DNA from 3 places in the Pseudoglutamicibacter cumminsii genome. Region 3 is predicted to be linked to each of the others. Evidence: predicted binding sites of a transcription regulator. Region 3 holds the regulator's gene; each other region holds the start of a gene.
What was found. The regulator HrcA, encoded in region 3, represses chaperone genes, less so after heat shock. The targets are predictions, from matches to a motif close to TTNGCACTCGNNNNNNNCGAGTGCNAA.

Region 1: a site for HrcA is predicted at 8,211-8,237, ahead of groL (chaperonin GroEL). Genes of this name have one in related genera too.
Region 2: a site for HrcA is predicted at 1,216-1,242, ahead of groES (co-chaperone GroES). Genes of this name have one in related genera too.

The regions. Positions count from the first base shown of each region.
Region 1 is NZ_JAFBCO010000001.1:1,350,785-1,362,415, forward strand. Features, by position in the region: gene JOD50_RS06165 (FAD-binding dehydrogenase) at 1-1,486, shown strand, start outside; gene JOD50_RS06170 (DsbA family protein) at 1,610-2,524, shown strand; tRNA gene JOD50_RS06175 (tRNA-Thr) at 2,654-2,727, shown strand; tRNA gene JOD50_RS06180 (tRNA-Val) at 2,793-2,866, shown strand; gene JOD50_RS06185 (hypothetical protein) at 3,130-3,444, shown strand; gene JOD50_RS06190 (threonine/serine exporter family protein) at 4,143-6,185, shown strand; gene JOD50_RS06195 (uracil-DNA glycosylase) at 6,216-7,013, opposite strand; gene JOD50_RS06200 (DUF3263 domain-containing protein) at 7,109-7,432, shown strand; gene JOD50_RS06205 (LytR C-terminal domain-containing protein) at 7,440-8,114, shown strand; gene groL (chaperonin GroEL) at 8,368-9,993, shown strand; gene JOD50_RS06215 (permease prefix domain 1-containing protein) at 10,145-11,170, opposite strand; gene JOD50_RS06220 (PadR family transcriptional regulator) at 11,167-11,502, opposite strand.
Region 2 is NZ_JAFBCO010000001.1:351,014-362,644, reverse strand. Features, by position in the region: gene JOD50_RS01580 (class I SAM-dependent methyltransferase) at 1-1,117, opposite strand, end outside; gene groES (co-chaperone GroES) at 1,404-1,700, shown strand; gene groL (chaperonin GroEL) at 1,775-3,370, shown strand; gene guaB (IMP dehydrogenase) at 3,536-5,050, shown strand; gene JOD50_RS01560 (GuaB3 family IMP dehydrogenase-related protein) at 5,209-6,351, shown strand; gene JOD50_RS01555 (DUF1275 family protein) at 6,376-7,086, opposite strand; gene JOD50_RS01550 (SURF1 family cytochrome oxidase biogenesis protein) at 7,181-8,104, shown strand; gene JOD50_RS01545 (DUF3817 domain-containing protein) at 8,107-8,619, shown strand; gene guaA (glutamine-hydrolyzing GMP synthase) at 8,710-10,257, shown strand; gene JOD50_RS01535 (DUF4011 domain-containing protein) at 10,441-11,631, shown strand, end outside.
Region 3 is NZ_JAFBCO010000001.1:1,921,618-1,930,184, reverse strand. Features, by position in the region: gene lepA (translation elongation factor 4) at 1-1,208, shown strand, start outside; gene hemW (radical SAM family heme chaperone HemW) at 1,208-2,461, shown strand; gene JOD50_RS08780 (DUF4870 domain-containing protein) at 2,512-2,913, opposite strand; gene JOD50_RS08775 (DUF3097 family protein) at 3,063-3,914, opposite strand; gene hrcA (heat-inducible transcriptional repressor HrcA) at 4,127-5,173, shown strand; gene dnaJ (molecular chaperone DnaJ) at 5,230-6,345, shown strand; gene JOD50_RS08760 (16S rRNA (uracil(1498)-N(3))-methyltransferase) at 6,349-7,197, shown strand; gene JOD50_RS08755 (PhoH family protein) at 7,334-8,488, shown strand; gene ybeY (rRNA maturation RNase YbeY) at 8,485-8,567, shown strand, end outside.

The DNA.
Region 1 (11,631 bases), 570 kb from region 3:
ACTTGCACACTCCGACTGGACTGGAACGGCGGGCTTCGACCGCTTCGATGAAGAAGGCGGTCTAGGGCAAGACAGGTGGGCACGCCGATGGGCCTACGAATACGTTGAGTTCGCGGCTGGGGAGAAGGCCTCATATCTGGCCGAACATGGCATCAAGTTCACCCCGGTCGTCGGATGGGCGGAACGCGGCGGCTCAGTTGCGGACGGCCACGGCAATTCCGTTCCACGCTTCCACGTCCCATGGGGCACCGGCACTGGCATCGTGAAGCCGTTCATCAACTTCGCGCTGCAAGCCGAGAAAGACGGCAAGCTACGCTTCAACTTCCGCCACCGCGTCACCGGTCTGTTGACGGAAGGTGGCCGCGTCGTCGGGGTTGAAGGCGACATACTTGAGAGCTCGGCACGCGACCGCGGACGCGCATCCAGCCGCGTTGCCACCGGAACGTTCACGCTCAAGGCACCGGCCGTCGTTATGGCGACGGGCGGTATCGGCGCCAACGCCGAGCTGGTACGCGCGAACTGGCCTGAACGGCTCGGGACTGCGCCGAAGAACATGATCTGCGGGGTCCCGGAATACGTCGACGGTTCGGGCCTGATCGCGGCGGAAGCCGCAGGCGCACGATGGGTCAACAAGGACCGTATGTGGCACTACACGGAGGGGATCATCAACTATGACCCCGTGTGGCCGAATCACGGGATTCGGATTCTTCCTGGCCCGACGCCGATGTGGTTCGATGCGCGAGGAAGGCGCCTTCCGCACCCGAACCTTCCGGGCTATGACACGCTGGAGACGCTCAAATACCTTCGGACCACGGAGGACATTAAGGACTATGACCATTCGTGGTTCATCGTCAACGAGCGGATCCTTGCGAAAGAATTCGCGCTGTCCGGATCCGAGCAGAACCCTGACATCACGTCGGGCAAAGTGAGCCGAGTCATCGCTTCTCGTTTGTCTTCCGGCATCCATGGTCCGGTGCGTCGTTTCCAGCGCCGCGGACAAGATTTCTTGACGGCCGAGACGCTCGAGCAGCTCGTGCCGAAGATGAACGAGCTCGTGGGGGAAGAACTCATCGACGTAGATCATCTTCGGGAGCAGATCGAGGCGCGCGACCTGCAGATCGACAACCCGTTCTCGAAAGACGCGCAAATCCAAGGGATTCACAACTCACGCGCTTTCCGCGGCGACCGGATGATCCGTACAACCAAGCCGCACAAGCTCCTGGATCCAGCGGCAGGACCGCTGGTTGCTGTGCGTTTGAACATCTTGACCCGCAAGTCTCTGGGCGGGCTGCAGACTGACCTCGCCTCCCGCGTCATCGGTGCTGATGGAGACACCCTTCCGGGCCTCTGGGCGGCGGGCGAGGCCGCTGGCTTCGGGGGCGGCGGCGTGCACGGCTACCGTGCGCTCGAGGGGACATTCCTCGGAGGGGCTGTGTTCTCGGGGCTGCTAGCGGGCCGCTCGCTCACTGAAACGCTACGCGGATGAAGTAGTCCGCGGGGTACTTTCAGGTTACGTACACCGTTTCGCCCAAGTGAGCCACGTATACTACAGAGGTTGAATGCCGAGTAGGCGACACATCAGATCGAATCAATAAGGACGTTACTGAGGATGGCAAAGAATCCAGCGCGCTCCTCGAATAAGGACCGTGTGCAGGCAGCCCGCGAACACGCGGAGCAGCAGCGCATCGCAACGCAGAAGGCTCAGCGCCGCCGCGCGAACCTGATCAAGGCAATCATCGCCGCTATTGTGCTGGTCGTTGTTGCGGTAGCCGTGGTGATCATCATCGGCCTCAAGAACAAGGGCGAGGATCAGTACGCGGAAGGTCCATACCCGAAGACCGGTAACGAAGTTGGCGGCGTGCTTTTCACGGGCCCAACAGAGGCAAAGGCTACGAACCTTACCGGCAAGGTCAAACGTCCAGAAGGTGACAACCCTCTGCCATCTGAAAAGGTCAACATCAGCGGCGTTGATAAGAACGCGACGCCTGTTCAGGTTATCGTCTACGCGGACCCTGCATGCCCTCACTGCTACGAGTTTGAAAAAGGCTGGGGCCCAACGTTGAAACAGCACCTCGAGGCAGGCAAAATCACGCTCGAGCAACGAATGGTCCCGTACCTGGACCGTGGCTCACCAAGTAACTACTCGTCCCGTTCTATCAACATGCTCGCATGCGTCGCTGACTCCAAGCCGGAAGCTTACAGCGCAGTCTTGAATGAACTGTTCGAGGTCACTATGTCCCAGGGCGAGCAGAAGAACCAGGAACTGATTGACCTTGCCAAGAAGCACGGCGTCGACGGCAACATCGACAGCTGCGTCACCGACGGAACGTTCCGTCCATGGGTTGCGCACGCTGACCGCCAGGCTCGTGAAGATGGCGTTAGCGGCACCCCGAGCGTATTCGTCAACGGCGAACGTTGGGACGGCAAAAAGAACCCAGATTTCGGCGGCTGGCTGCAGGGCAAGATCGATGCCGCAGGTAAGGACGGCGACGCAAAGCGCAGTAACGCTAAGGACGATAAGTAGTCCATAAGCTTCATCCTTGTAACGTTTTCTGGGGTTCGCTGGCCAAACGCATACACGCTACGGGTGAGTGTGTGTTTGGCCAGCGAATGTCGTAAGATTGTTTATCGTGCCTCAGTGCGGGCACGGTACGCCTCCTTAGCTCAGCTGGCCAGAGCAACTGTCTTGTAAACAGTAGGTCGCCGGTTCGAATCCGGCAGGGGGCTCGAGGACGAATCCCGTCAAGGAATATTTCCCCTAAGAAATATTTCCCCTAACAAAATAATTCCTAGGATCCTTAGCTCAGTTGGTTAGAGCGTTCGCTTCACACGCGAGAGGTCGCTGGTTCGAATCCAGTAGGATCCACTTTGAAGCCCCGAGTTCACTCACGAACTCGGGGCTTTTCCTTGTAATCACGTCCTTGTAATCACGCGGAAAATCAGGGTTTCCACGTCGCTGGCATATACTCATAAGATGACACTAAGTGACAGGAAAACTGCCACACACTGCCACACACTGCCACACACTGCCACACCTGGACGGAGTGGGGGGCGTGATGACCACGAAGAAGAAAGTGTCAAGAGGCATCGCAGAGTACCGCGGGACGTGACGCGTAGATTCTTGGAGGCATGAAATTGTTCGGAGGCGGCCCCTATAAGGCGGACTATGAATACAGCACGTTTGAGTTACACGCTGTGTTTGCTGAGGCGCTGGTTCAATCTGTTGGTTTACCTGAGGATTGTTCAGACTTCATTCAAGGACCGCTCGAGGCAGGAGAGGCCTGGCTGGCTTTAGAGATAACCGCTGACCTTATTGAATCTTATGGCGCGAAAGTGGACCCGACTTTGTTTCGGCAAATGGAGGACGCACAGCGTCACTATCTGGATGAGACCTTGCAGGGCGCTATTGAAAAAGTGCGCCCGTATGTAACACCAGCTACCTAATCTTTTCGAACCTTCTAACCTACCCGGGTTTGCTCGGGTGGGTTTTCTTATACCCGAAAACAGGTTTCCGTACTACCGCCGGGGGTATAACGGCGGGCTAATCCACGCACATGATTGCGGCATGAATGGAGGGCACACATGTCCGAAAATGTTCAAGAGAACAAAGAATCACAGTCCACCGATACGGCGGGGTTTACTCCTATCAATAGCCAGGAGGAACTAGACCGGATTATTGGGAATCGGCTCGCACTGCGAATCTCCCCGCCTGTTTGCCCGCCCCGATGAGCTCACACAGGCGGCGTGGAGCTGCTCGCCCCGCGAAGGAGATACACAGCGGGATCAAGGGGCCGCAGACGGTCGGGGAAGAATCCGAACTGCCACACAAAACTGCCACAGCTAAGAAAGTCGCCCGAAGGTCCCTGAGAATACGCGGCCCTGTGGATACTCCAGTAGGATCCACGCGCAAGCCCCGAGTTCGTGGGTGAACGCGGGGCTTTCCGTTTAATTTTGCGCCTTCGAAATGCGCACGTCCGTGGCACGGCCTAAAGTGGGATAAGGCGCAAGTCTCACGTGCAGAAAACATGCGTCACAAGCCATGTGCAGTAAGCCACATGCACGTTTCTGAGTAGCGGCAACACTGGGCAAATCATTAGGCGAAATACTAGACGAACCACTTGGCGAGGGGAGACGACAACAGAATGACCGACCGTCAGAACTCACGCCAGCCACGCTTCCGCCGCAAGAACAAGAATCTCCCCAACACCCAGCCCCACCAAGCTGGCGTCGACCGGGACGTGCCTCACCCGACCACATTCGACCCCAACATTCCGCTACCTGCCGTCCCTCCGCCATCGATACGCGACATCGCTAACGACAACGACGAGATTCTCCGCGAAGAATCGCGTGCAAACCCGACACATGCAAACCCGACGCATGCAGAACCGGCTCATGCAGAGTCGACTGATGCAGAAGTCGCCGGCGTAGAAGTAGTCGACCCGTCACATCGGGCCGACACCTCGGCGACCTCCGTCTGGACAGTTGCGCAACGCCAAGGTTCCATCCTTCGCTCGCTTGAAGCCGTCCAAATCACGCAAGACCAGACACCCGTAGCTGACCCCGCCCACGCCGCTGACGGTGAGCGGCCCGCGAGCATCGTATCGATAGGCGAAATTGCGCCGCAAGAAGCCGGCCGACCGCACAAAAAGAAGGGCCCCCGCGGAGTCCGGTCACCACACCGTCGCGGGAAAACGACCGCCGCAGAGAAAGCCAGCGGCCGGAAACAGAAAACCAAGGTAAGCGATACAGAACAGCGTGCGACGACGGCCCCACTCGTGCGCGGTCTTCGCGGCATGTTCCAAGGGGAAGCGCCTGCGACAACCACGTTCAACATCGTCGACAGGCTCATTGGTTCGCCGTTTGAACAAGCCGCCGCCCGTACCGACCCGCAAGCAGAGGCCGAAAAAGAAGCCGAGAATGTACGACGCGCAATGCGGTTCGCGCTCGACATCGCTGAACTCATGTTGCGGTGGGGCTCCGGCGCTCAAGAAGTAGAGACCGCGATCATCGCCGTCACCGCGTCATCCGGTCTGCGGCACATCGACGTCGACATCACCAACCAGTCGATCCACCTCAACTGGACCCCTCCAGAAGGCATGCCGGTCTCCGTGATGCGGGTCGTGCGGTCCTTCTCCGATAACTACAAATCGCTTGCCGCACTCCACCAGCTTGTCGCTGACATCGCGGCAGGGCGTATAGAAATCGAAGCCGCGCAAGCCCGCATGCGAGCGATCCGCCGCTACCGGCATCCGTACTCCGCGACCGTCACGTTCATCGGAAGCCTCGCGTTCGCAACACTCTTCGTCGTGTTCATCGGCGGCGGATGGCGCGCGGCAACTGCGGTGTTCTTCACCCAAGCGTTCATCTCCACCGTGACACGGCTCAACATCAAGTGGAGAGTCCCGGAATTCTTCAACGTCGCATCAAGCACACTGCTCGCGACAGTCATTGCGTTGCTTCTCTACAACTACGAGATCATCAGAAACCCGGAGATGGTGGTCGCCGGCGGGCTCATGCTGATCCTGCCCGCGGGCAGGTTCGTTTCCGCGGTCCAAGACGCGATCTACGGGTTCCCGCTCACCGCGGTCTCCAGGCTCTTCTCGGCACTGATCATCTACGCGGCCATTATCACCGGCGTCATGGCCGGCGCCTACGTCGCTGCATCCTTCAACCTGAGCGAAATCGACCTCGCCCGTCCGCCAGCAGCTAACGACCTCCCGTTCTGGGTGCTTACGCTCCTCGCAGTCTTCGCAGTCCTTAGCGGGGCGGTCATCCAACAGGTTGCACCGATGCACTTGCTGCCGATCGCGCTCGTGGTCGTCGCAGGCTACTCGACGTACTGGGTCTTCGCTCACAGCCTCAACGTTGGGCCGCGAGCAACCCCAGCGGTTGCCGCCGCAGTCATGGGCCTGCTTGCACGCCTCATCGCCCAACGGCTCAACATCCCTTCGCTGATCCTGATCGTGCCATCGATCATCATCATGCTGCCCGGGCTTGCGATCTTCCGGTCGATGTACGCGATGGTTCAGCAAGCCGAAGGTATCTCGACCTCGATAGCGGGCATGGTCGTCTCGTTCTCGATCATCATGGCGATCGCAGTCGGCGCGGCCTTCGGTGATCTGCTCGCACGCCCATTCACTGCAGGCCTCAACCTCGCATACAAACAGCGCACCCGCCGACGCTAAATGGCGCAACAAGCTACGGGGTAACGCTAGCTAAACAGTCCAATCGATCGGGTCATACCCCATCGAAACCAGCGCCTCATTCGCGCGAGAAAACGGACGCGAACCAAAGAAACCGCGGCGCGCCGACAACGGCGACGGATGCGCGCTCTCAATCACCGGATGCCTTTCAAGCAACGGCGCGAAACCCTGCGCATGCCGCCCCCACAAAACAGCAACCGGGGCTCCACCCTGCCCATCCGACCCGCGCCGGCCCAGCTCCGCAACCACCGCTCCCGTGATCTCATGCCAACCAATACGAGAATGAGACCCCGCCTCACCCCTGGCCACCGTGAGCGACGTGTTCAAAAGCATCACGCCCTGAGCCAACCACCGCGAAAGATCACCGTGCCCCGCGGGAGCGAGCCCCACATCGTCGGCAAGCTCACGGTAAATGTTCACCAAGCTACGCGGCAACGGACGCACCGACGCATCGCATGCGAAAGCCAACCCGATCGGATGCCCCTCAGTAGGGTAAGGGTCCTGCCCGATAATCAGGACCCGGACATCCTCGGGAGGGACAGACAACGCACGGAACACATGCTGCGGAGCCGGCAGAATCCGTTCACCCGAGGCAAGGCGGGACGCCAACTCATCACCCACGCGGCCCAACTGCGGACCCAAGCCAGCCAACACATCGCACCACGCCGGGGCGACGCCCCAACCCATCCACCGCTCACGCCACTGCGGAAACCAGCCCGAAGGATCAGCGGAAACCTCAGCGCTCGTCGGGACAACCACTGCCGGAGGCGCGCTAGCCGGCATAGAACGGTCATCAGGCACAGAACTCATAAACCCCATGCTGACACGCTCGACAGCTAGAATGAAACACGCACAACGCCGGGCCGCAAGGCATCAGCGCCAAGCAACACATGAAAAGGAGTGCAGTGGCTGAAACACCTCACACCCCGCACTCTGCAGAAGACGAGACTCTCACCGAACTGAAACGCGGGATCCTCGACTTCGAAAAGAAAAGCTTTAAATATAGCGGTGCGAAAGAAGACGCGATTCACGAACGCTTCGGGCTCACCACGACTCAGTATTATCAGATCCTTAACGGGCTCATTGACCAGCCGGCGGCTCGGCGCTACGCGCCCTACGTTGTGGAACGACTGCACCAACAGCGAACCGCGCGGACCGCAGGTGCCGGCGGGACACGGTCGACGCGCGCGCGGTCAACGCGCACACCGTCGAAGCGAATGAACGGATAGGACAACCATGGGCAAGCGATACCCCACCGACGAATTCGATTCAGTCCCCCAGACACCCAAGCGGGCAGGTGCCCACAGATCTTGGGCTGTATTCCCGCACCCAGCCAAGCGTCTGCGTTCCATCCTGATCGTCGGAGCTTTCGTGCTAGCGGTGGGGATCCTGATGTTCACCGTGGTGCGGCCGTGGTCAGCAGAAGCTTTCGGTGACCTCAAAAAAGACGAACAACAGACCGAACAACCTCAAGCGTCTGGTTCCGAAGAGGAGAGCCCTTCGGCCGGGCCGAGCGATGAGCCAACCGGGGAGTCATCCGCTTCCGACGGGGCCGAATCTGATGGGCCCAGCGATGCGGCGGATACCAGCGCATCTGCGAGCGAGGACGCTGAAAGCGACGCCCCGAGCGAAGAAGAACTCGCCGTGCCTCTCTGGGTATACAACGCAAACGGCAACGCCGCGTTGACTCAAGACGCCGTAACCCACCTCACAGAAGAAGGCTTCCAGCCCGTAGCGGGCGGACAGTGGAGCCGAATCGAAGACACAAGCACGGTGTACTACAAGAATGAAGCCGATGGCGCGCTCGCCGCGAAGATCGCCGGGAAACTCAAGATTTCGGGCACCTACCAGCACCAGAACATCCCGCAAGACATCACAGTGGTGATCGGGAGCGACTACACGCCGCGCTAGATTGCGCTGTGTTGGATTGCACCGCGCTAGATTGCGCTGTGGGCGCACTTGACGGCGCCTATCTTGCACTCTCGGGTCTAGAGTGCCAACATGGTATTAGCACTCGGACATGATGACTGCCAGAAATGACAGGGACATGTTTTGAGACCACTCGAGGACGTGAGGGATCTAAATCCCGGCCGTCGCGGGCGCGACCTTGAGATGGGACAGAAATGCTTTCATTAGACGTTTCCGGAAAGGAACATCTGAATCCATGGCAAAGACCATTGCATTCGACGAGGAAGCACGCCGCGGACTCGAATCCGGCCTCAACCAGCTGGCCGACGCCGTCAAGGTAACCCTTGGCCCACGCGGCCGTAACGTTGTTCTGGAGAAGAAGTGGGGCGCACCCACCATCACCAACGACGGCGTCTCCATCGCAAAGGAAATCGAACTCGAAGACCCATACGAGAAGATCGGCGCCGAGCTCGTCAAGGAAGTAGCTAAGAAGACCGACGACGTAGCAGGCGACGGCACGACGACCGCTACCGTGCTGGCCCAGGCCCTCGTGAAGGAAGGCCTGCGCAACGTAGCAGCCGGCGCTGACCCGATCGCGATCCGCCGCGGTATCGAAAAGGCCGTCGAAGCAGTTACCGAGCAGCTGCTCGCTTCCGCTAAGGAAATTGAAACCAAGGAAGAGATTGCGGCAACCGCATCGATCTCCGCAGGTGACAAGCAGATTGGTGAACTGATCGCCGAAGCCCTCGATAAGGTAGGCAAGGAAGGCGTCATCACCGTCGAAGAGTCCAACACCTTCGGCCTCGACCTCGAACTCACCGAGGGTATGCGCTTCGACAAGGGCTTCATCTCCGCGTACTTCGTCTCCGACGCCGAGCGCCAGGAGACCGTGCTTGAAGACCCATACATCCTGATCGTCAACTCGAAGATCTCCGCAGTCAAGGACATCGTTCCAGTTCTCGAGAAGGTCATGCAGTCCGGTAAGCCACTGCTGATCATCGCTGAGGATGTTGAGGGCGAGCCTCTGGCAACTCTGGTTGTCAACAAGCTGCGCGGCACCTTCAAGTCCGTTGCGGTCAAGGCTCCAGGCTTCGGCGACCGCCGCAAGGCAATGCTCGCTGACATTGCGATCCTGACCGGCGGCCAGGTCATCTCCGAAGAGGTTGGCCTCTCGCTCGAGAACACGACCCTGGACATGCTGGGCACCGCCCGCAAGGTTGTTGTCACCAAGGACGAAACCACGATCGTTGAGGGCGCAGGCTCCGCCGAGGAGATCGCCGGCCGCGTCGCACAGCTGCGCGCCGAACTGGACGCAACCGAGTCCGACTACGACCGCGAGAAGCTCCAGGAGCGCCTCGCTAAGCTCGCAGGCGGCGTCGCCGTCCTCAAGGCCGGCGCGGCAACCGAGGTTGAGCTCAAGGAACGCAAGCACCGCATCGAAGACGCCGTTCGCAACGCGAAGGCAGCCGTCGACGAGGGCATTGTCCCAGGTGGTGGGGTTGCGTTGATCCAGGCAGGCGAGAAGGCATTCTCGGGCCTCAACCTGGAAGGCGACGAAGCGACCGGCGCGAACATCGTCAAGGTTGCCATCGAGGCTCCGCTCAAGCAGATCGCGCTCAACGCAGGCATGGAGCCAGGCGTTGTTGTTGACAAGGTTCGCGGCCTCGAGCCAGGCTTTGGCCTCAACGCTGCAACCGGCGAATACGTCAACCTCCTCGAGGACGGCGTGAACGACCCAGTCAAGGTGACCCGTTCCGCACTGCAGAACGCGGCATCCATCGCTGGCCTGTTCCTCACCACCGAGGCTGTTGTTGCTGACATCCCGGAGAAGACCCCAGAGATGCCAGGCGCCGACCAGATGGGCGGCATGGGCATGATGTAATGCCTGCCCAACCGTGAGGTTCGCTAGAGCCCACGGAACACAGTTGAGGCCCCGCACACGAAGAATGTGCGGGGCCTCAACTGTTTAATATGCGCGGCTAAATGCGTGTGGTGCTGTGCCAACAAACTCGAGGCCTGGATTAGCTCAGCTCTCAGTCGATGCGCCGGTCGCTGCGGGGCGAACGGTTAGCCGAAGAGGAAATAGAGCTGGCAATTAATCCGAACAGGACACCAGCGATCGGCCACACCATCCAAGCAACCGACCAGGCGTCGAAGGCTAGTCCCCACACGAGGAAAACCAACGTTGCCAGGCACCAGTATGGGCCAGCGATGCGGTCAATCTTGCGGCGCGCCTCCAACTGCTCAGGCGTGTAATCATTGGTCGATGTGAGCTGGCTATAAGCGCTGCGTTCCATGCCGCCGATGGTCAGCAGAGCCACGCCGATGCCCGTGAGAGGGAAGAGAATCATCAGCCCGATTTGGATGAGGCGTTCGGGTGTATCAGAAGAGTCGGCTTCGGTGCCGCATATAGCGATCGCCGCGGTCGCAAGGATAATGAGCGCGACCCCGACCGCCATTAAGACGTTGCTCCGCCTTACCCGTAGATTCTTCTCCTTTTTGTAGGCGAGCAGAACGTCAGGTTGGAGGTCGACCGAATCGAACTCTTTGACATTGACGTCGGTGCCAGAGGAACCCGAGACGAAGAACAGTGACACACCGACCGCAACGAAAAGGAATAGCCCAGCCAGGCCGGTCGTGAGCGGGGAGAGGGGTCCGGTGTTTGTGAACAATGCGCCCTTCGGAGCATCTTCCGCCATAGAAAGAGTCGCGATGATACCGAAACCGATCAAGCATAAGAACACGCCCGCGGCGACGAAGCGTGCGGTACGGCGACGCTGGGCAAGGAATGCCTCGGCTTCCGCCTTCGACAGGTGCACCCCGGAATCGCGGTAGGTGTCGACTTCGGTGCGGATACCCAGGTCGTCTGCGAGTTCGTCCAGATTGCCGAACTGGGTGATGACCTGGCCTACGGCCTCATTATCGCTCGCTCCAGAATTGCGAAGCTCCGTGTAGCGGTCTTCGCACATCTGCAAGAGTTCGGTGCGAGCCCGCCTGACCTCGCGTGAATCGGGTAACGGCTTAAACAAGTTTTCGATGTAGGTCTGGATTGCGTTCACGATAGCTCCTCATTCCTGATGAAAAGACTGACCAACTCAACGGTGGCAAGCCACTCTTGACAACGCGCTATATAAAAACTGCGTCCCGAGTCTGTGATGCGGTAATAGGTGCGTGGACGGCCGGTCTCAGAAGCCCCTTTGAAAGATTCAAGAGAACCGGCTTCTTCAAGCCGGCGCATGGCCGAATAGAGGGTGGTTTCCTTGATGCTGTAGCGGCCTTCGGCCCGGTTTTCGATGTGTTTGGATATCGCGTATCCATATGAAGGTTCATCCCAGACGCATTCGAGAACAAGAATGTCGATCACGCCGCGGATGACATCTCCGCTGATCATGTCACCTCCGTTCATCGCTGCTAGCAGTTCATGCTTTGATCCTACACGTGTCGTACTATGTCTGCCATAGTATGAGTGAAAAATTTAGAGGCGGACCCGGAATGGTGACTCCGGGTCCGCCCCTGGCCA
Region 2 (11,631 bases), 1.6 Mb from region 3:
CTTTGATTTTGTAGGGCATCACCATGTCGATGCGGTAGCTGGTTGCCAGCGGCGTGGTCGATGGTGTGGTGCCGGTGAGGTAGGCGATGTGCGGGTCGAGCCCGGTTGCGTTGAGTTGTTCTGCGAGGTCGGCTACGAGGCCGGCACGGATCACGGCGCCGGCTGGCTCGTGAAGATACGTTGCGTACGTTTCGGGGTTTGTCAGGTTGCTGTCATGTGGGAGGACGGGAACGTTGGCTCCTAGGGCGAGCGCGTCCGGGTCCTGATCGGGGTGAGCCGCACTCGAGGTGAGCTCCGTAACCTGGTCATCCTTGATGACCAGCGCCGCGCGCCGAACCTCGGGCCGCCTTGCCGCGTTAAACCAGAGCGTGGCTTCGACCACGCTGCCGTCGTGTTCAACCCACTGCGCCTCCGCAGTGTTCGGAACCGACTCGTGCGGGATCCCAGGGCCAAGCTTCACACCCATGGGAAGCCCGCGGTCAGCGATCTCTTCAACGAATGACAACGGGGGAGAGAACGCCTCCGGATCCCAGCGCCGCTTGGTGCCGGAGGTCGTGCTTTCGCGACGTGCAGGATCCATCCACACCGCATCGGCGGCAGAAAAATCAACATCTTCCGCGAGCCCATGCACCACCGTGACATTAGGGAAAGGCGCTGTGTTCACTGTCGCCGCGGCCGCCGTGACCTCATCCGCTTCAACCGCGGTCACATCGATACCCAGCGCCGCCATCGCCATCGCATCCGCACCCAGGCCGCAACCGAGGTCAGCGACGTGCCGCACACCGGCATCGCGCATCCGGCCCGCGTGTCGCGCGGCAACAGGCAGGCGGGTTGCCTGTTCGAGGCCTGCCTGCGTGAGAATCATCCGCTCAGCGAACGGCCCGAACTTGCCGCGCGCCTTGAACCGCAGCTCAAGCTGATGCACGACGGCGGCGACTGCCTCCGCTGAATGCCCGGCTTTGCGTAGGGTCAGGGTCAGGTCGGTTGCGAGCTTCTTGGTCGCGGCCTGGTCAGGGGAGAGCTGGGCGAGCAGCTCCTGGCCTTCAGGCGTGAAAGCGGCCGCGATGGGCTCCGTAGGGTCAGACGTGATCGAGTCCGGTTTGTTGGTGGATGCCATGCCTCCAGCTTGTCACGAATATGTGGGAGCCAGGTGCAACGTGTGCGGCAGACATGACGAGCGTGCGCGATGGGGTGAAGCACGCTCAAGGCGAACAATTGGCACTCATCTTGACCGAGTGCCAGAAATGTTCCTAAAGTGGAGGCATCAGCACTCGGAAGCCGAGAGTGCTAAATCCGAGTGCGCAAGCCATCAGCTGCTTCCGGTCGACACCCGCGACGACGCCCGGAGGACGCGTTGTATGGCCCGTACACCCACAGGTCTATTACGCAAAGGAGAGGTCCACATGTCGATCTCTATCAAGCCCCTCGAAGATCGCATCGTCATTCAGCAGCTCGAAGCAGAGCAGACCACCGCTTCCGGCCTGGTCATCCCAGACACCGCGAAGGAAAAGCCTCAGGAAGGCAAGGTCGTTGCTGTTGGTGCCGGCCGCGTCGACGACAAGGGCAACCGCATCCCAGTCGACGTCAAGGAAGGCGACGTCGTCATCTACTCCAAGTACGGCGGCACCGAAGTCAAGATCGGCGGCGAGGAATACCTCGTTCTGTCCGCTCGCGACGTGCTCGCAGTAGTCGAGAAGTAAACACCCGTTTCTTCATAAACTCTTGATCTAGCGGCCTCCCGGGAACCGGTTGAGGCTATGAAGGAGTAAAACGAATGGCAAAGCAGCTTGCGTTCAACGACGCAGCGCGCAAGGCCCTCGAAGCCGGCGTCGACCGCCTGGCGGACACTGTCAAGGTCACTCTAGGCCCACGCGGCCGCAACGTCGTCCTTGATAAGCAGTGGGGCGCACCAACCATCACTAACGACGGCGTGACCATCGCTCGCGACGTCGAGCTCAAGGATCCATACGAGAACCTTGGCGCACAGCTGGCTAAAGAAGTAGCCACCAAGACCAACGACATCGCCGGTGACGGCACGACCACCGCAACCGTCCTGGCTCAGGCCCTCGTCAAGGAAGGCCTGCGCAACGTAGCGGCAGGTGCGGCGCCAGGCGAAATCAAGCGCGGCATCGAAGCTGCAGTTGAGGCCGTTGAGGCTCGCCTGCTTGAGAACGCCCGCGACGTCCAGGACGAAAACGTCGCCCACGTCGGCGCGATCTCCGCTCAGTCGGATGAGGTTGGCGAGCTTCTCGCTGAGGCCTTCAAGAAGGTCGGCACCGAGGGCGTCATCACCATCGAAGAGTCCAACACGACCCAGACCGTGCTGGACGTGACCGAGGGTATGCAGTTCGATAAGGGCTACCTCTCGCCACACTTCGTAACGGACGCTGAGCGCCAGGAAGCCGTCCTCGAGGACGCCTACGTCCTGATCAACTCCGGCAAGATCTCTGCTCTGCAGGACATCGTCCCGCTGCTCGAGCACGTCTTGAAGGAATCCAAGCCGCTGTTCATCATCGCTGAGGACATCGAAGGCGAAGCCCTTTCGACCCTCGTCGTGAACAAGCTGCGCGGAACCCTCAACGTTGTTGCCGTTAAGGCTCCAGGCTTCGGCGACCGCCGTAAGGCAATGCTGCAGGACATCGCGATCCTGACCGGCGCCCAGGTTGTATCCCAGGACCTCGGCCTGCGCCTGGACCAGGTTGGTCCGGAGGTCTTCGGTAAGGTTCGCCGCGTCACTGTCACCAAGGACAACACGACCCTGGTCGATGGCGCAGGCGACGACGAAGAAGTCGCAGCACGCGTGGCCCAGATCAAGGCAGAGTACGCAAACTCTGACTCCGAATGGGACAAGGAGAAGCTCCAGGAGCGCCTCGCTAAGCTCGCCGGCGGTGTTGGTGTCATCAAGGTTGGCGCCGCAACCGAGGTAGAGCTCAAGGAACGCAAGGCACGCATCGAAGACGCCGTGTCTTCGACCCGCGCTGCGCTCGAGGAAGGCATCGTCGCAGGCGGCGGTACCGCGCTCGTCGACGCACTTCACGTGCTCGATGAAGACGAGAACCTCAAGGCTTTCGAAGGCGACGCCGCTACCGGTGTCGACATCGTCCGCCGCGCATTGACCACCCCGGTCAAGCAGATCGCAGCGAACGCCGGCTTTGACGGCTCCGTCATCGCATCGAAGGTCGCAGAATCTCCAGCGAACCACGGCTTCAACGCCAAGACCGGCGTCTACGAAGACCTGCTCGCAGCTGGTGTGATCGACCCAGTCAAGGTGACCCGCTCCGCACTGCGTAACGCGGCATCAATCGCAGCGCTCGTCCTGACCACCGAAACCTTGGTCGTGGACAAGCCAGCCGAGGAAGACGAAGACTAAACCTTCCTCCCGGCCCAAGATCTGGTGGCCCGCCCGAGACGAACTCGGGCGGGTCACCGCCGTTTAAACCGGCGTTTGAGTTGCCCACATCACGCCGTTGCCCGTAGCAACGCGCAACGCTCTAAGATGGACACAAACCATCACCTGCCGTTGAAAGGTGCGCTCGTGAGCTCAAGCGATGACTTCAACCCATTTGCCTTCGAAGGCCTCACCTATGACGACGTCCTGTTGTTGCCAGGGCCAACCGATGTGATCCCTTCCGAGGCGGACACATCCACAAAACTGACCCGCCGCATCGACATCCAGGTGCCAATCATCTCCGCGGCGATGGACACCGTGACCGAAGCCCGCATGGCGATCGCAATGGCACGCCAGGGCGGTATGGGCATCATCCACCGCAACATTTCGATTGACGATCAGGCCCGCCAGGTCGACACCGTGAAGCGTTCCGAATCCGGGATGATCATCGACCCGGTGACCGTCAGCCCGGATGCGACGCTCGCAGACCTCGATGCGCTGTGCGCCCGCTACCGCGTGTCCGGCCTCCCGGTTGTTGACGAGGAGCGTACGCTGCTCGGCATCATCACCAACCGCGACACCCGTTTTGTGCCTCGCGCCGACTGGTCAAGCATCAAGGTCTCCGAGAAGATGACCCCGATGCCGCTCATCACCGCGCCTGTAGGCACGACGCGCGAAAAGACCCTCGAGCTGCTGGCTCAGCACCGCATCGAGAAGCTTCCGCTGGTTGATGACCGCAACAAGCTCATGGGCCTCATCACCGTCAAGGACTTCGAGAAGGCCGAGGACTACCCTCTCGCGACCAAGGACGACGAGGGCCGCTTGCGTGTTGGCGCGGCTGTCGGCTTCTTCGGTGAAGGCTATGACCGCGCGATGGCTTTGGTTGATGCCGGCGTGGACGCGCTCGTGGTGGATACCGCGAACGGCCACTCGCAGGGCGTTCTGGACATGATCGCTCGCCTCAAGAAGGATCCGGCGGCGGCTCACGTCGATGTGATTGGTGGCCAGGCCGCGACGTACGAGGGCGCTAAGGCGCTGATTGACGCCGGCGCTGACGCGATCAAGGTTGGCGTTGGCCCGGGTTCGATCTGCACGACCCGCGTGGTCGCTGGTGTGGGTGTTCCGCAGGTGACCGCGATCTATGAGTCCGCGAAGGCGGCCCGCAAGGCTGGCATCCCAGTGATCGCTGACGGTGGCCTCCAGTATTCGGGCGACATCGGCAAGGCGCTGGTTGCTGGTGCTGACTCGGTTATGCTCGGTTCGCTTCTGGCCGGTACCCAGGAATCCCCGGGTGACCTCGTGTTCGTCAACGGCCGCCAGTTCAAGACCTACCGCGGCATGGGCTCGCTCGGCGCGATGCAGACCCGCGGCAAGAACACGTCCTACTCCAAGGACCGCTACTTCCAGGCCGACGTCCCAAGCGACGAGAAGCTCATCCCAGAAGGCATCGAAGGCCAGGTTCCGTACCGCGGCCCGCTAGGCGCTGTAATCCACCAGCTCGTGGGTGGCCTGCGTCAGACGATGTTCTACGTGGGCGGCCACACGATCGCCGAGCTCAAGGAAAAGGGCAAGTTCGTCCGCATCACCGCGGCCGGCCTCAAGGAGTCGCACCCACACGACATCGCGATGACGGTCGAGGCGCCTAACTACCGCCGCAACTAACGCGCTGTGTTGAAGGTGACGTCGCTCAGCCGGGGCCACCATCGTTGTTTAAGAACTGCTTTCGATGCGGCGGCGATGGGTGCCGGCGCTGGGTGGCGTCGGGGACACCGCGGGTCACGGCGGAGGCGTTCGGGCGGGGCTGTTGGTAACCTTGGAGCGTGACTAGCGAGATTGAAATCGGCCGTTATCGTCGCGCCCGCCGCGCGTATTCCCTCGATGATGTGGCAATTGTGCCGAATCGTCGTACACGTGACCCGGAGGACGTGTCGACTCAGTGGCAGATTGACGCGTTCACCTTTGATGTCCCGTTCATGGGCGCGCCGATGGATTCGGCGATGTCGCCTAAGACGGCGATCGCCTTGGGCAAGCTGGGTGGCTTGGGTGTCCTGAACCTGGAAGGTATCTGGACCCGCCACGAGAACCCTGAGGCTGTGCTTGAGGAGATCGCTTCGCTGGAATCTGCGCAGCAGCGTGGCTCGAACCCGAAGGTGACCCGCCGCTTGCAGGAGCTGTTGGCGGCGCCGATCCGCCCTGAGCTGATTCATGAGCGCCTGGCCGAGATTCGTGAGGCTGGTGTGGTGGTCGCGGGTTCTTTGACCCCGATGCGCACCCAGGAGTACTACCGCACGGTGCTTGAGGCTGGCGTGGATCTGTTTGTGATCCGCGGGACCACGGTTTCTGCTGAGCACGTGTCTGAGGGCCGTGCGCCGTTGAACCTCAAGCAGTTCATCTATGAGCTTGATGTTCCTGTGATTGTGGGTGGCGCGGCTGGCTACACCCCGGCGTTGCACTTGATGCGCACCGGTGCTGCGGGTGTTCTGGTTGGTTTCGGTGGCGGCGCAACCGGCACAACCCGCCGTGCGATGGGCATTCACGTTCCGATGGCGACTGCGATTGCCGATGTGGCTGCAGCCCGCACTGCGTACCTGGATGAGTCGGGTGGCCGTTATGTGCATGTGATTGCTGACGGCGGCGTCTCTACGTCCGGTGACATTGTGAAGGCGTTGGGTTGCGGCGCGGATGCTGTGATGCTGGGGACGGCTTTGGCTCGCGCTGAGGAGGCTCCGGGCCACGGCTGGCACTGGGGCATGGAAGCCGCTCACGAGCGTTTGCCGCGTGGCGACCGCGTGTTTGTCGGAACGGTTGGCCCGCTCGAGCAGGTTGTGTACGGTCCCTCGCACCACACGGATGGCACATCGAACCTTGCGGGCATGTTGCGTTCCTCGATGGCTACGACCGGCTACGTTGACCTCAAGCAATTCCAGCACGTTGATATGGTGCAGGCCTCGTACAACTCGTAGTCGCGAATCGTCGTCGCGAGGAACTTAGAGTTCGTCGGGGCTCCTTTGCGCCCGGCGGTAGCGTTGCCGGCCAACGTCGCCAGCAACTGCCACGCCGATGGTGAGGAGCGCTGTCACGAGGATTCCGAGCCACGGGGCGACCATGAGGCAGAATCCGCCGGTGAACGCGCCGGCTAGGAGCGCGAAGATTGCGAGTGCTCGGCGGCGGGTTGCTTGACGGCGGTTTTCGCCAGTGAATATGTCTGCGCCGAGGCCCACGATGGTGCTTGTAACAACGATCGTGTTGATGTCGTTGATGTCGATGCGTCGCCCGGCCGCGCCTTGAGCGCCCATGAAGAACGCGAGCAGCACGGTGATGACGTGCCCGGAGAATCCCTTGAACGCATCAGTTGTGCCGAGCCCTGCTGTGTAGGTGTAGGCGGCGGTAACGAGCATTCCGAGGCCAACGAGTGCGAGCATCGTGGTTGTTTTGAAAGACCAGATGCGGTGTTCTCTGCGTAGGTAGGCTCCGGCGATGGCGGCGCCGAGGAGGAAGAACGCGAAGGCGAGAGCGGGGCGTAGCGCGGAGTGTTCGGAGGCGCCGGAGAGCGTGACGCCGAGGATGGCGACGTTCCCGGTCATGTTGCTAGGGAAGACTCGTCCGAGCGCGAGGAACCCGATTGCGTCGATGATTCCTGAGCTGAACGTGAGCACCAGCATGTAGACGACGTGGCGCCTGCGAATAGAAATGGACACGGCTGGATTCTAACAATGGTTGTATTTCCGTGGGGGCGGTGCTTACGGAGCCCCGGTTAAGGGCTCGTGCGTGGTGCTCGATAGGATAAGGGACGTGCTAAAGACTGCTCTTCAACCTAAGTGGCTTGCCCTGCTACTCGCGTGTTTGGTGGTGTCGACGGGGTTCGTGTGGCTGAGTAAGTGGCAGTTTGATCGTTCTGTGGACCATGCGCCGACTACCCAGGAGCAGTCCGAGACCGCTGTCCCGTTGGAAGGCCATTTTGAGCCCGGTAGGGACATGACGCATGCGGATGCTGACCAGATTGTGACGATGAAGGGGCGTTACGTCGAGGGCACTCAAGCTTACGTTCAGGATCGTCTTTTCGAAGGTGAGCAGGGTTTCTGGGTTGTTCAGGCTTTTGAGGTTGATGGCGTTTCTGATGTGATGCCGGTGGTGCGGGGCTGGCAACCAGGTAAGTCTGAGGTTCCGCCCGCAACGGATGCCGACGAGGTCACGGTGACGGGTCGTCTTTTGCCGTCCGAGGCGCCGATCGCCAGGGGACGCGCGGATGATCTGCATGGGTTGCCGGTGCTGAAGGATGTTTCGGCGGCCCGGTTGTCGAATATGTGGAACCGGGATGCTTATGCGGGTTTTGTGGTGGTGTTTGAGCAGAGTCCGGACGATGTGAAGGCTGGCGTTGACCAGCTCAAGCATGTATATGTTGCGCCGGGGTATTTGCAGGAGAACCAGTTGAATTGGCTCAACGTGTTTTATGGCGTTGAGTGGATCGTGTTCGCTGTGTTCTCGTTGTTTGTGTGGTGGCGTCTGGTGCGTGATGATTACCAGAATGAGTTGAAGTTTGAGGCTGAGCTGGCTGCGTGGCAGAAGCGGCAGGATGCTCGTGTTGCGCAGGCTCAGGCCGAGGCACGGGAACGGTTGGCGGCCCAAGCGTCGGGTAGCGAATTAGGCGATGCCGGGCCGGAAGATGACGCCGGGGCTGAAAATAACACTGACCCTGGGAATAGAGAGAACGGGTAATGATGACTGAGCAGAATGGTGTTCCGCGTCCTGAGGATGTCCCTATTCCGGAGGACGATCCGATGCCGCAGCGTAAGCAGGGCTTCGGTGGGACTGAGACTCAGATCCGTGGCGCGGCAGTGTTCTTCCGCATCGCGGCGTACGCGACCGGTGTCATGTTGTTGCTGCTTGTGGCCGAGATGGTACTCAAGTATGCATTCAACTTGATTGCGTATGCGGGTGGCACGATGTTGCGTACGGGTGAAGCGAATGTGTTCACTCTGGCTGAGCCGGGCATGGTGGTCGATGGGTTCAACGTTTCGATTGCGGTGCTGATTGTTCACGGCTGGCTTTACGTTGTGTATTTGCTCGCGACGTTCATTTTGTGGTCCCGCATGCGCTGGGATTTGAAGCAGCTGATCTTGATCGCGTTGGGCGGTGTGGTTCCGTTCCTGTCGTTCGTGATGGAGAAGAAGGTGCATCAGCAGGTTGTTGCGGAGCTTGAGAAGAACCCGCAGCAGTTGCGTCGTTACTGATCCCACATACTTGCTTGGTACTGAGCACATAGTTAAACGCGATAGGCTTTGAACGTGACTTCTGCAGTAATTCCCCCGCATCCGCGCCCGGTGCTCGTGATCGATTATGGGGCCCAGTATGCGCAGCTGATTGCTCGGCGTGTACGTGAGGCTAACGTGTATTCGGAAGTTGTTCCGCACACGTTTTCGACTGAGCAGATCCTGGCTAAGAACCCTGTTGCCTTGATTCTTTCGGGTGGCCCGTCGTCGGTTTATGCCGATGGTGCCCCGAAGGTTCCTGAAGGCTTGTTTGAGACTGGCTTGCCTACGTTGGGTATTTGCTATGGCTTCCAGGCTATGGCGAATGCGTTGGGCGGCACGGTTTCACGGACGAATCAGCGTGAGTATGGTTCGACTGCGGTGTCCTCGAAGGGCGAGGCGTGTACGCTGTTTGATGGTCTGCCGGATGCGCAGATCGCGTGGATGAGCCACGGGGATGCTGTGACCGAGGCTCCTGAGGGTTTCACTGTTTTGGCTTCCACGGAGCGCACGCCTGTTGCTGCTTTCGCTGATGAGGAGCGCAAGCTTTACGGTGTCCAGTGGCACCCTGAGGTTCAGCATTCCACGCATGGCCAGCAGCTTTTGAAGAACTTCTTGTATGAGTCGGCTGGCTTGAGCCCAGACTGGACTGCTGAGTCCGTGGTGGAGGACCAGGTTGCGCGGATCCGTGAACAGATCGGTAACAAGCGCGCGATTTGCGGCCTTTCTGGTGGTGTTGACTCCGCTGTTGCTGCTGCTTTGGTTCAGCGCGCGGTGGGGGATCAGCTGACGTGTGTCTATGTTGACCATGGTTTGATGCGTGCCGGTGAGTCGGAGGCTATTGAGCAGGCTTTCGGTAAGGCTCATGGCGGCGCTGTGCTGAAGGTCGTTGACGCTTCCGAGGTGTTCTTGGAGAAGCTCAAGGGCGTCGCGGATCCTGAGACGAAGCGCAAGATCATCGGCGAGCAGTTCATCCGCACGTTTGAGCGTGCTCAGGCTGAGATTGTCGCTGAGTCCGAGGGTGAGGACGTTGCGTTTTTGGTTCAGGGCACGTTGTACCCGGACGTTGTCGAGTCTGGTGGCGGTGAGGGTGCGGCCAACATTAAGAGCCACCACAATGTAGGTGGCTTGCCTGAGGATCTCGAGTTCGAGCTGGTTGAGCCGCTGCGTGAGCTGTTCAAGGACGAGGTTCGTGCTGTTGGTACGGAGCTTGGCTTGCCGGATGAGATTGTTCACCGTCAGCCGTTCCCTGGCCCGGGTCTTGGCATCCGCATCATTGGTGCGGTGGATAAGGAACGCCTGGATCTGTTGCGTGAAGCAGATGCCATTGTCCGCGAGGAAATGACCAAGGCTGGCTTGGACCGCGAGGTGTGGCAGATGCCTGTTGTTTTGCTGGCTGATGTCCGCTCGGTGGGTGTTCAGGGCGATAGCCGTACGTATGGTCACCCGATCGTGTTGCGTCCGGTCACGAGCGAGGACGCGATGACTGCGGATTGGGCGCGGTTGCCGTATGACTTGATCGCGAAGATCTCTAACCGCATCACGAATGAAGTTGACGGAGTGAACCGTGTGGTTGTCGATGTGACGTCGAAGCCACCGGGCACGATCGAGTGGGAGTGATTCCCGAGTAGAGGACGCCTGCCGGCAGCGCTGTAGCGTTACGGCACCTGGTGTTTGTGTAGCGCCGCGGTATGTCACATGTGTTGTAGATGCGTGTGGATGCCGCGGCGTTGCGCATTCTGCTCGGTGGGGTGAACTACCGTTGTGTATTGACGTGCCGTAATGGATGGAGTGAGGAATCAGGTGAGCGTGCAGCAGACCCCCGAGACCCGTTTTCGTGACTGGGTTCAGTCGTTGAGTGGTTCGGCTGGTACGGATTCTTTGTTGCGGTTCGTCCCGACGGAGAAGAACGCGGTTGAGTTGACTCACGCGCATCCATCCGGTTTGGCGCAGTTTTTGACGGGACGTCGCACGCGTTTGTCGACGCTTTTGCGTGACCCGGTTCAGTACAAGAATGCTCGTCGTACGACTCGGGCGATGGCTACGCGCATGCGTGAGATCTCTGAATCTCGCGGTGTTGATGTGGGCTATGTCGCGGCTGGTTTGGTGACGTGGCGTACGTTGCGTTCGGGGCGTACCGAGTATTACTCCTCGCCGCTGATGCTGGGCCGTGTTTCGTTGCAGCGCCGCGAGGGCGTTGATGATGAAGAGTTGCAGCTGGTGGGGCGTGCTACTCCGAATGAAACGCTGCTTCGTTTCTTGAAGAGCTCGTATGGAATCGATGTGCGGCCTGAGGATCTGTTGAAGGCCGGCTACATGACGGCTCGCTTCAACCCTTCGGGTCCGGTCACCGTTTTGCGTGACATCGCCGCGAAAGCGGGCGCGACCATCGTGATTGAAGACCGGGTGTGCGTTTCGACCTTCCCGGCTGCGAGCGATCCGGTGGACCCTTCCGTTGTTTCGGTGAATCACCCGATCATTGCCGCGCTGCTGGATGAGTTTGCGCCGGTTGATGAGGACGCGGGCGCTTCCTATGACCTGGCGACAAAGGTCGCTGACATCACGGGCACAGATGAGCCCGAGCTGGATGGTCAGCAGCCGGATGGTGAGCAGCCGGACGCTGCTGATGACGGGGATTCTGTTAGCGCCGAGGCGTCTGCCGAGGAGACCGTCAGGGATGAAGCTATCGATGACGACGCGACCGATGAAGTCGCGGCGTCGGAGGGCGACGCTGAGGAAGGCGCTGAGACCGACGCTGAGGAACTTGCAGAGGTTCAGGTTGCTCCGACGTTGCTGGATGACGTCGAGACGCTGGGCGCTGATGACCGCGATCCGGCGGACGAGCTGTTGGTGACCGATGTTGATGACGATGCGTATGCGGTTTTGGATGCGGTGTCGAAGGGTAAGTCGGTTACAGTCAGCGCACCTCCGGGAACGGACCGTATTAACCTTGCTGTGAACGCGGCTGCGCGTTTGGCGGCGGATGGTAAGCGG
Region 3 (8,567 bases):
ACGTCTACCGCGGCGTGGTCACGTATGTCCGGGTGGTCGATGGCCGGCTTAAGCCGCGCGAGAAGGTCAAGATGATGTCTTCTGGCGTGAGCTATGAATTGCTTGAGATCGGTGTCTCTTCGCCGGGCCCGATCCCGACGGATGGCTTGGCAGCGGGCGAGGTGGGCTACCTCATCACGGGTGTTAAGGATGTCCGCCAGTCGAAGGTCGGTGACACGGTCACGAACTTCACGAATCCGGCGTCCGAGCACTTGGCCGGCTATGACGAGCCGCAACCTATGGTTTTCTCGGGTCTGTTCCCGATCGATGGCTCCGACTTCCCGGTGCTGCGTGACGCTCTCGACAAGTTGCGTCTCAACGATGCCGCGCTTGTTTATGAGCCGGAAACCTCCGCCGCGTTGGGCTTCGGCTTCCGCGTGGGCTTCCTTGGCCTGTTGCACCTTGAGATCATTCGGGAACGTCTTGAGCGCGAATTCAACCTGGACCTCATTTCCACGGCACCGAACGTTGAGTACGACGTCGTGACGGAGGACGGTTCGCACGTTCACGTGACGAACCCATCGGAGTTCCCGGACGGCAAGCTCAAATCGATCACTGAGCCGATGGTTTCGGCCACGGTCATCACGCCGGCCGAGTTCATCGGCGCTGTCATGGAGCTGTGCCAGAGCCGCCGCGGCCACATGATGGGCATGGACTACTTGTCTGAGGAACGCGTTGAGATGCGTTACCGCTTGCCGTTGGCTGAGATCGTGTTCGACTTCTTCGACCACTTGAAGTCGCGCACCCGCGGCTATGCGTCCCTGAACTGGCAGGCCGACGGCTCGCAGGAAGCCGATCTGGTCAAGGTCGATATTCTGCTTCAGGGAGAGCGTGTGGACGCGTTCTCTGCGATCACGCACAAGGACAACGCGTACTCTTACGGCGTCATGATGACCTCCCGTCTGCGCGAGCTGATCCCGCGTCAGCAGTTCGAGGTCCCGATCCAGGCCGCCATCGGTTCCCGCATCATCGCGCGTGAAAACATCCGTGCTATCCGTAAGGACGTTCTTGCCAAGTGTTACGGCGGTGACATTAGCCGTAAGCGCAAGCTGCTTGAGAAGCAGAAGGAAGGTAAGAAGCGCATGAAGATGGTGGGCCGTGTTGAGGTCCCACAGGAGGCCTTCATCGCGGCGCTGTCTTCGGACGACAACGGCGGTAAGAAGAAGTAATGGCTCAACTTCCGGAAGGGGATCCAGCCCCTGCCGATGGTGCGCTCAGCCCGGAGTCGGTTGCGCATGCGCGTGAGCGTTCGTTGAGCCTGTACGTTCATATCCCGTTTTGCGCGGTTCGTTGTGGCTATTGCGATTTCAACACGTATACCGCGACCGAACTGGGGCATGGCGCTAGCCAAGATACGTACGCGCTTGCGGCGGCTCGGGAGCTCGATTTCTCGGCCGATGTTCTTCGCAATGCCGGCGCCGCGGCTCGATCGTTGTCGACGGTGTTTTTCGGCGGCGGCACGCCAACGCTGTTGCCTGCCGATGACCTGGTGATGATCCTTGATCGTGCGCGTTCGCTGTACGATATTGCGCCCGATGCGGAAGTTACCACGGAGGCGAACCCAGATTCGGTCACGCCAGAGTCGCTCGCTCAGCTCAAAGCGGGAGGCTTCACGCGCGTTTCTTTCGGGATGCAGTCCGCTGTTCCCCATGTGCTGGCCACGCTGGATCGGACTCATAGCCCGGAGCGTGTACCGCAGGCGGTTGAGTGGGCTCGCGATGCTGGCTTGGATGTTTCGGTCGACCTGATTTATGGGACACCGGGGGAGTCCATCGATGATTGGCGGACTTCGCTCGACGCCGGCCTGTCGATGGAGCCGGACCATATTTCGGCGTATTCACTCATTGTTGAACCGGGCACCAAGTTGGCGGCTCAGATGCGCCGCGGCGAAGTCCCAGCGGTCGACGAGGATGATCACGCTGAGAAGTATGAGCTGGCTGATGCGGTGCTCGCGGATGCTGGTTTCAGCTGGTATGAGGTGTCCAATTGGGCTCGCTCTGAACAACATCAGGCCCGCCATAATGTTGCCTATTGGCGGAACCAGGATTGGTGGGGGATCGGTCCGGGGGCGCATTCGCACATCGGCGGCATCCGTTGGTGGAATGTGAAGCATCCTGCCGCGTATCAACAGCGTATTGATGCGGGTGTTTCTCCGGCCTTGGGGCGTGAAGTCCCGTCCGCTGATGCAACGCATCTTGAGAACATCATGCTCTCGATTCGCTTAGCTAGCGGGCTTCCGGTCTCGCTTTTGTCTGAGCGTGAGCGTGGGCGTCTGCCTGGATTTGTTGCACGCGGCCTGGGCAACATCGTCGACGCTTCTGGCAACACGCAACTGGAAGCTTCGGAAGATAGCCGTTTCGTTTTGACGTTGAAGGGGCGTTTGCTCGCTGACGGACTCGTCCTCGAGCTGATCGACAGTTAACCGTCAACAGGTAGCGATTGGCCACTCAAGATTGGCGGCGAACGTAGCCGCTAGAACAAGCGCATGTTGAAGCGGTACAGGTATGGCCGGCCCTTGTTGACTTCAACGCCGGCGACGATACCGGAGAACGTCATAAACAGCCAGACCGCAACGAGCAGTACAGCGAAGATCGAGCCGATTCCCGGGATGAAGATCGCCAAAAGCATCAGCACGAACATGAGGATCGACAGCGGTAGCGTGAAGTTGACAACCTCGCGCGATTCCTGTGCCGTGAATGGTCCACGATCCTTGAAGAGGTAGTGGATGATCATGGCCGGGATGAAACCTGCGATGGCGCTGAAATGCGCGACGGTCGCCCAGCGGCGGTCTTCACTTGGAGCCAACGGGAGGGCTTCAGATGACAGCTCTCTGTCACGAGGCTGCTGTGGCTTCCCAGGCGTCGGGTTCGTCACGCGGCTGTCCTCTCCTTTGGGTGTTGGCGTTCATTTCAGTCTAATGGCTTAGAGGGCTATCACGTTGTAGGCCACTCGTCACAGAAACGCGTCTTAAGTGTTTTTCCTCACAGAGGCGGCTACGCCGTGAACCCTGAGAACTCCCGGATTCATTCGTCAGCTGACACGAAGTCGATCATGTGCTCAACCTTGCCCAGTAGCTCGGGACGAAGGTCTGCGTAGATCGAGACCGACTCAAGGATGCGCGAGAAACCAGCCCCGACGTCGGCGTCCGTATCCGAGGGCCAACCGAGGTGGCGCAGGATCCCGCGCTTCCAGTCCTGCCCTCGAGGAATCTGCGGCCACGCGCCCAAGCCGACTTTCTGAGGCTTGACCGCTTCCCACACGTCAACGAACGGATGTCCCACGATCAGCACGTGCTCGCGGGCACCTGGCACGCGCATCGCGTCGGCGGCCAAGCGACTTTCCTTAGAACCTTCGACGAGGTGGTCCAGAAGGATCGCAAGCTTGCGTTGCGAGGTGGGCTGGAACTCTTCGATGAGGCCAGCGAGGTCGTCGGCTCCGTGCATCGGCTCCACGACGATGCCTTCAACGCGAAGGTCGTGGCCCCACACTTTTTCGATCAGCGCAGCATCGTGGATGCCTTCAACCCAGATCCGTGCGGCACGCGCTGTTTTCGCGCGGGCTCCTTCGACGTACACGGATCCGGAAGCGGAAATCTTAGTCACTTGAGCCGGTTCTGCGACCGAGGCCGGCTCAACAATTTCAACCGGTTCACCGTCGATCCAGAACCCGAAGCCCGCGGGAAACGAGCGCCGGACGCCGCGTCCGTCTTCTAGCTCGAGCACCCGCACCCCACCTGAGCGTTCCGTTCTTATGACTTCGCCGACGAACCCGGTTTCGACGTCTTCCAGAACAAGCCCTACTTGCGCCGCGACTTTGCGTGGGGCTTTGCGGGCAGGCTGTGAAATAGATCCGGGACCCCACTGGCTCCAATCCATCACGTGACTCCTTTAGTTAGGCGCTGACACTGAGGGTAACCGGCACGGGCCGCCTCAGCCGATGGGCGCGCCGAGGCAGAGCCCAAGCGTTGCTTGACCCTCACCCGATATAATTGGCACTCGAGGCCTTAGAGTGCCAAACTTGAGGGCACCGCCAACGTTCTAGCGAGGTAGGGGGAGTTCACGTGGTCAGCCCAGACAGCGACAAGCCGATGAGCCGCGCAACTGCGCGTCGCGTGCATGTGTTGCGTGCCGTCGTGGACGATTACGTGAACTCGCGTGAGCCCGTCGGTTCCGCCGCGCTCGTTGAACGCCACAACCTTGGCGTGTCTGCGGCCACGATCCGTAACGACATGGCCGTTTTGGAAGAGCAGGGGCTCATTGAGGCTCCGCACACGTCCGCTGGCCGCATCCCAACTGAGCGCGGTTACCGCTACTTTGTGGACCGCATCGAAGACATTAAGCCGCTATCAGCTGCCGAGCGTCGCGCGATCCACAAGCTCCTGGACGGCGCGGAAGAGCTCGATGACGTCCTCGCGCGCACGGCTCGCGCGCTTTCAGCGTTGACTCAGCAGGTTGCTGTCATCCAGATCCCTAATGTTTCGAACACGCGGATCCGTCACGTTGAGATCCTCACGATGGGCCCAGGGCAAGCCTTGGTTGTGGTGATCGCTAGCAATGGCGATGTCACTCAGCGCATGGTGCAAGCTCCACATGAGGTGTCCGATGTTGATGTTGCGTTGGTACGCGATCAGATCGCTGAGCACATCGTCGGGCAACCGTTGCATGCGGTGACTGACGTTTTGACGTCTGTGGCAGCACAGCCACCTGGCGACCCTACTGGGTTCAACCTTCCGCGCCAGCTTCTAGACTTCGCTCACGCGGTGGCTCGCGCGGTCGCTTCGGCGCTTACGGCGCACCAGGTCGATAGGGTAGTGCTTTCGGGCACCGCGAACCTTGCCCGCTCACAGCAGGACTTCCGTAAGGATCTCACTGGCTTGTTGGAGACCCTTGAAGAGCAGGTTGTCTTGTTGCGTTTGCTTTCAGAAATGGAAGTGGATGAAGACCAGGTTGTGGTGCGCATCGGTAGCGAGAATACGCACGCCGAGCTCACGGACACCTCGGTGGTGGCCAGCAGCTACGGAGAGAACCGTTCGGCGATGCTCGGTGTCTTGGGGCCTACGCGCATGGATTATTCAGGCTCGATGGGCGCGGTGCGTGCAATCGCGCGTTACCTGAACCGGATTCTTTCTAGCTAAAAGCACGCCAATTCACACCCGACGAGAACAGCGAAGGAAAGCGACTTACTAACGTCATGGCTAACCACTACGAAACCCTTGGGGTCTCCCAGGACGCTTCGGATGAGGAAATCAAGCGCGCGTACCGCAAGCTTGCTCGTCAGCTGCACCCGGACTTGAACCCTGGTGAGGATACTCACGAGAAGTTCAAGGCGGTGACCCACGCCTATGAGGTTCTGTCTGATCCGGATAAGCGCCGCAATTATGACCGTACGGGCGATGAGAACGGCGCTGCTGGTGGTTTCGGTGGGGGCGGATTCGGTGGCTTCTCCGACATTTTCGATGCGTTCTTTGGTGGCGGCGGGAGTGGCCGCCCGCAGCCGAAGTCGCGTACTCAGCCGGGCCGCGACGGGCTCGTCCGGGTCCCGATTGACCTTGTTGATGCTGTCCAGGGCAAGGAAGTCAATATCACGGTCTCTACTGCGGTCGTGTGTTCCTTGTGCCACGGTTCGTGCACCGAGGGCGATACACAGCCAGTGACGTGCGAGACCTGCCACGGTTCGGGACATATTCAGCGCCCAGTACGTTCGATGCTCGGTGACGTCATGACTCTTGCTGAGTGCCCTGCGTGTGCGGGCTACGGTTCGCGCCTGGTCAAGCCGTGCCCTGAGTGCAGCGGTGAGGGTCGTGTGCGTGAGAAGGCCGAGAAGACCATCAAGATCCCTGCCGGCGTAGACACGGGTACCCGGATCCAGTTGCAAGGCGAGGGTGAGGCTGGCCCAGGTGGCGGCCCGAACGGCGACCTTTACCTTGAGATCAGCGTTCGGAACCACGCGACCTTTGAGCGCATCGGTAACGATTTGCACGCGACATTGTCGGTTCCGATGACGCAGGCTGCTCTGGGTACCGAGGTCAAGCTCGAGACGTTCGATGGCGACCAAGAGCTCGATATTCAGCCCGGAACCCAGTCCGGCGAGACCCTAACGCTGGCTGGTTTGGGTGTTCCGTCGTTGCGTGGCGGCCGCCGCGGTGATCTGAAGGTCACGGTCAACGTTGAGACGCCTAAGAACCTCGACGAGAATCAGCGCGAGCTGTTGGAGAAGCTCGCTGAAGCCCGTGACGAGCAGTTCACCCAGGGCAAGCTCGCCCAGCGGGGTTTCATGAGCCGTTTGCGCGATAAGTTCCGAGGCTAGACGGTGTCGCTGAAATCGTTCATGGACCCGGCGGTCTCGCACTGGGAGCCGGGCGGCGTTTATGAGCTGTGTGAGTCTGAGGCTCATCACGTGCGCGTGATGCGTTTCGAGCCTGGCGAGTCGATCCAGGTTGTCGATGGAGCGGGGCGCGCGGCGGTCGTGACGCTGGAACGCGTGGATACAGAGGCTGTCTCAGTCAAGGTTGAGCAGATCCTGCACACATCCTCCGGGGTACGTGTTGGGCTGATTCAGGCGTTATCGAAGAATGACCGCGATCTGCAGGCTGTCGAGACGTGCGTCGAGATCGGGGCCGACGCGTTCATTCCTTGGCAAGCGGACCGCTCGATTGTCCGCTGGCGTGGGGACCGCGCTGCGAAGGCGCATCAAAAGTGGGTCGATACAGCCGTTCGCGCGACTAAACAGTCGCGTCGGGCTGAACAGCCCGTTGTGGGTTCGATGGTGACCACCAAGCAGCTCGTGAAGGCGGTATCTGAAGCGAGCGAGCGCGGAGTCCTTGTTGCCGTGTGCCATGAGGACGCAAGCGACCATCTCGCCACGGTTCTAGCCACGTTTCATGCCGCGAACGCTGCCCGCGTTCAGACCGAGCCGGCAACCCCATCGGAAGGTGAAGCTAACGACGAGGCCCCTGAAAAAACTGGCGATGTTGCGCCGGAGTGGGATGTCGATGTGATGCTTGCGGTGGGCCCGGAAGGCGGCATTTCTCCCGACGAGGTTGCCTCGCTCACGCAGGCAGGTGCGGTTTTGGTGTCGCTGGGGCCGCATATTCTGCGTGCGTCCACCGCGGGTGCTGTCGGAACTGTCTTAACTCGTCACGTCCTCGCGGATGAATAAAGCTGTCAGCGAAGTTCTGAACCGTTTGCAAGCCTCGCTTTGGTTTCTATAGAGAACACATGCGAGGCGTCCTAAACTGAAGATAGATTCCGGCTCGGCCGGGTCTGGCGTGAACTTCATATCTACCGAAGCGAGGATGAGCACGCACGTGCCCTTCACATCTAAGAACAGCTCAGCAAAACCGTCCGCGACTGGTTCCGCTGGGGACGCCGGTATCGCGCGCGCACGCATCGATTTCGAATCTGACCAGGCTATGGTTGCGAGCCTCGGTCCCGCAGACACGCTCTTACGGATTGTTGGCGGGGTGTGGCCCGAGGTCACGTTGATTCCTCGCGGTGATTCCCTCGACGTTGCTGGGCCGGTCGATGATGTTAAGGCTGTGCGCCGCGTCGTCGAGCAGGCTCGTGCAGCAGCGGCCGGAGGCAACGCGGTCACGGCAACGCTTATTGAGCGCTGGATTATGGCTGAGCGTCAGCAAGCTGCCGCTAATCCTGATCCTGCGGTGACGGGTGAGATTTTGCGTCATCGCGGCAAGAGCATCCGCCCGAAGACGAATAACCAAGCGGCTTATGTTGAGGCTATGGACGCCCACACGATCACGTTCGGGGTGGGGCCGGCCGGTACAGGTAAGACGTATCTGGCTATGGCACGCGCGGTTGCAGCGTTGCAGTCCGGTGAGGTTGACCGGATCATCTTGACTCGCCCCGCGGTCGAAGCCGGTGAGAACCTCGGTTTCTTGCCGGGAACGCTCTCAGACAAAATCGATCCGTACCTGCGGCCTCTGTATGACGCTCTGCATGACATGGTCGAGCACGAGTCGATTCCGCGTTTGATTGCCGCGGGAACCATCGAGGTTGCCCCGCTGGCTTATATGCGTGGCCGTACGCTGAACAATGCGTTCGTGATCCTCGATGAAGCTCAGAACACGACCGCCGAACAGATGAAGATGTTCCTGACGCGTCTGGGTTTCCGTTCACACATGGTCGTGACGGGCGACATCACGCAGATCGACCTCCCTGGCGGGAAAACCTCGGGTCTCGGTGTGGTTCTGGACATCCTCGACGGCATCGATGACATCGCAATCTGCGAGCTCTCAGCTGAGGACGTCGTACGTCACCGCTTGGTCGGCAAGATCGTGGACGCCTACCAGAAGTGGGATGAAGACCATCAGCGCTTGAGCACCGGCAAGGCTAAGAGGGCGCGCGAGCCTCGCAACGATCACAATCATCACGCACAACACAAGCAGGCACAGCACCGCCAGACGACAACAGAGGAGCCTGAAACGGCATGAGCGTTGAGATCCACAACGAGACCGAACACGAATGCGATCTCGAACAACTTGGCTCGCTCGCCGCGTTCCTGATGGATGA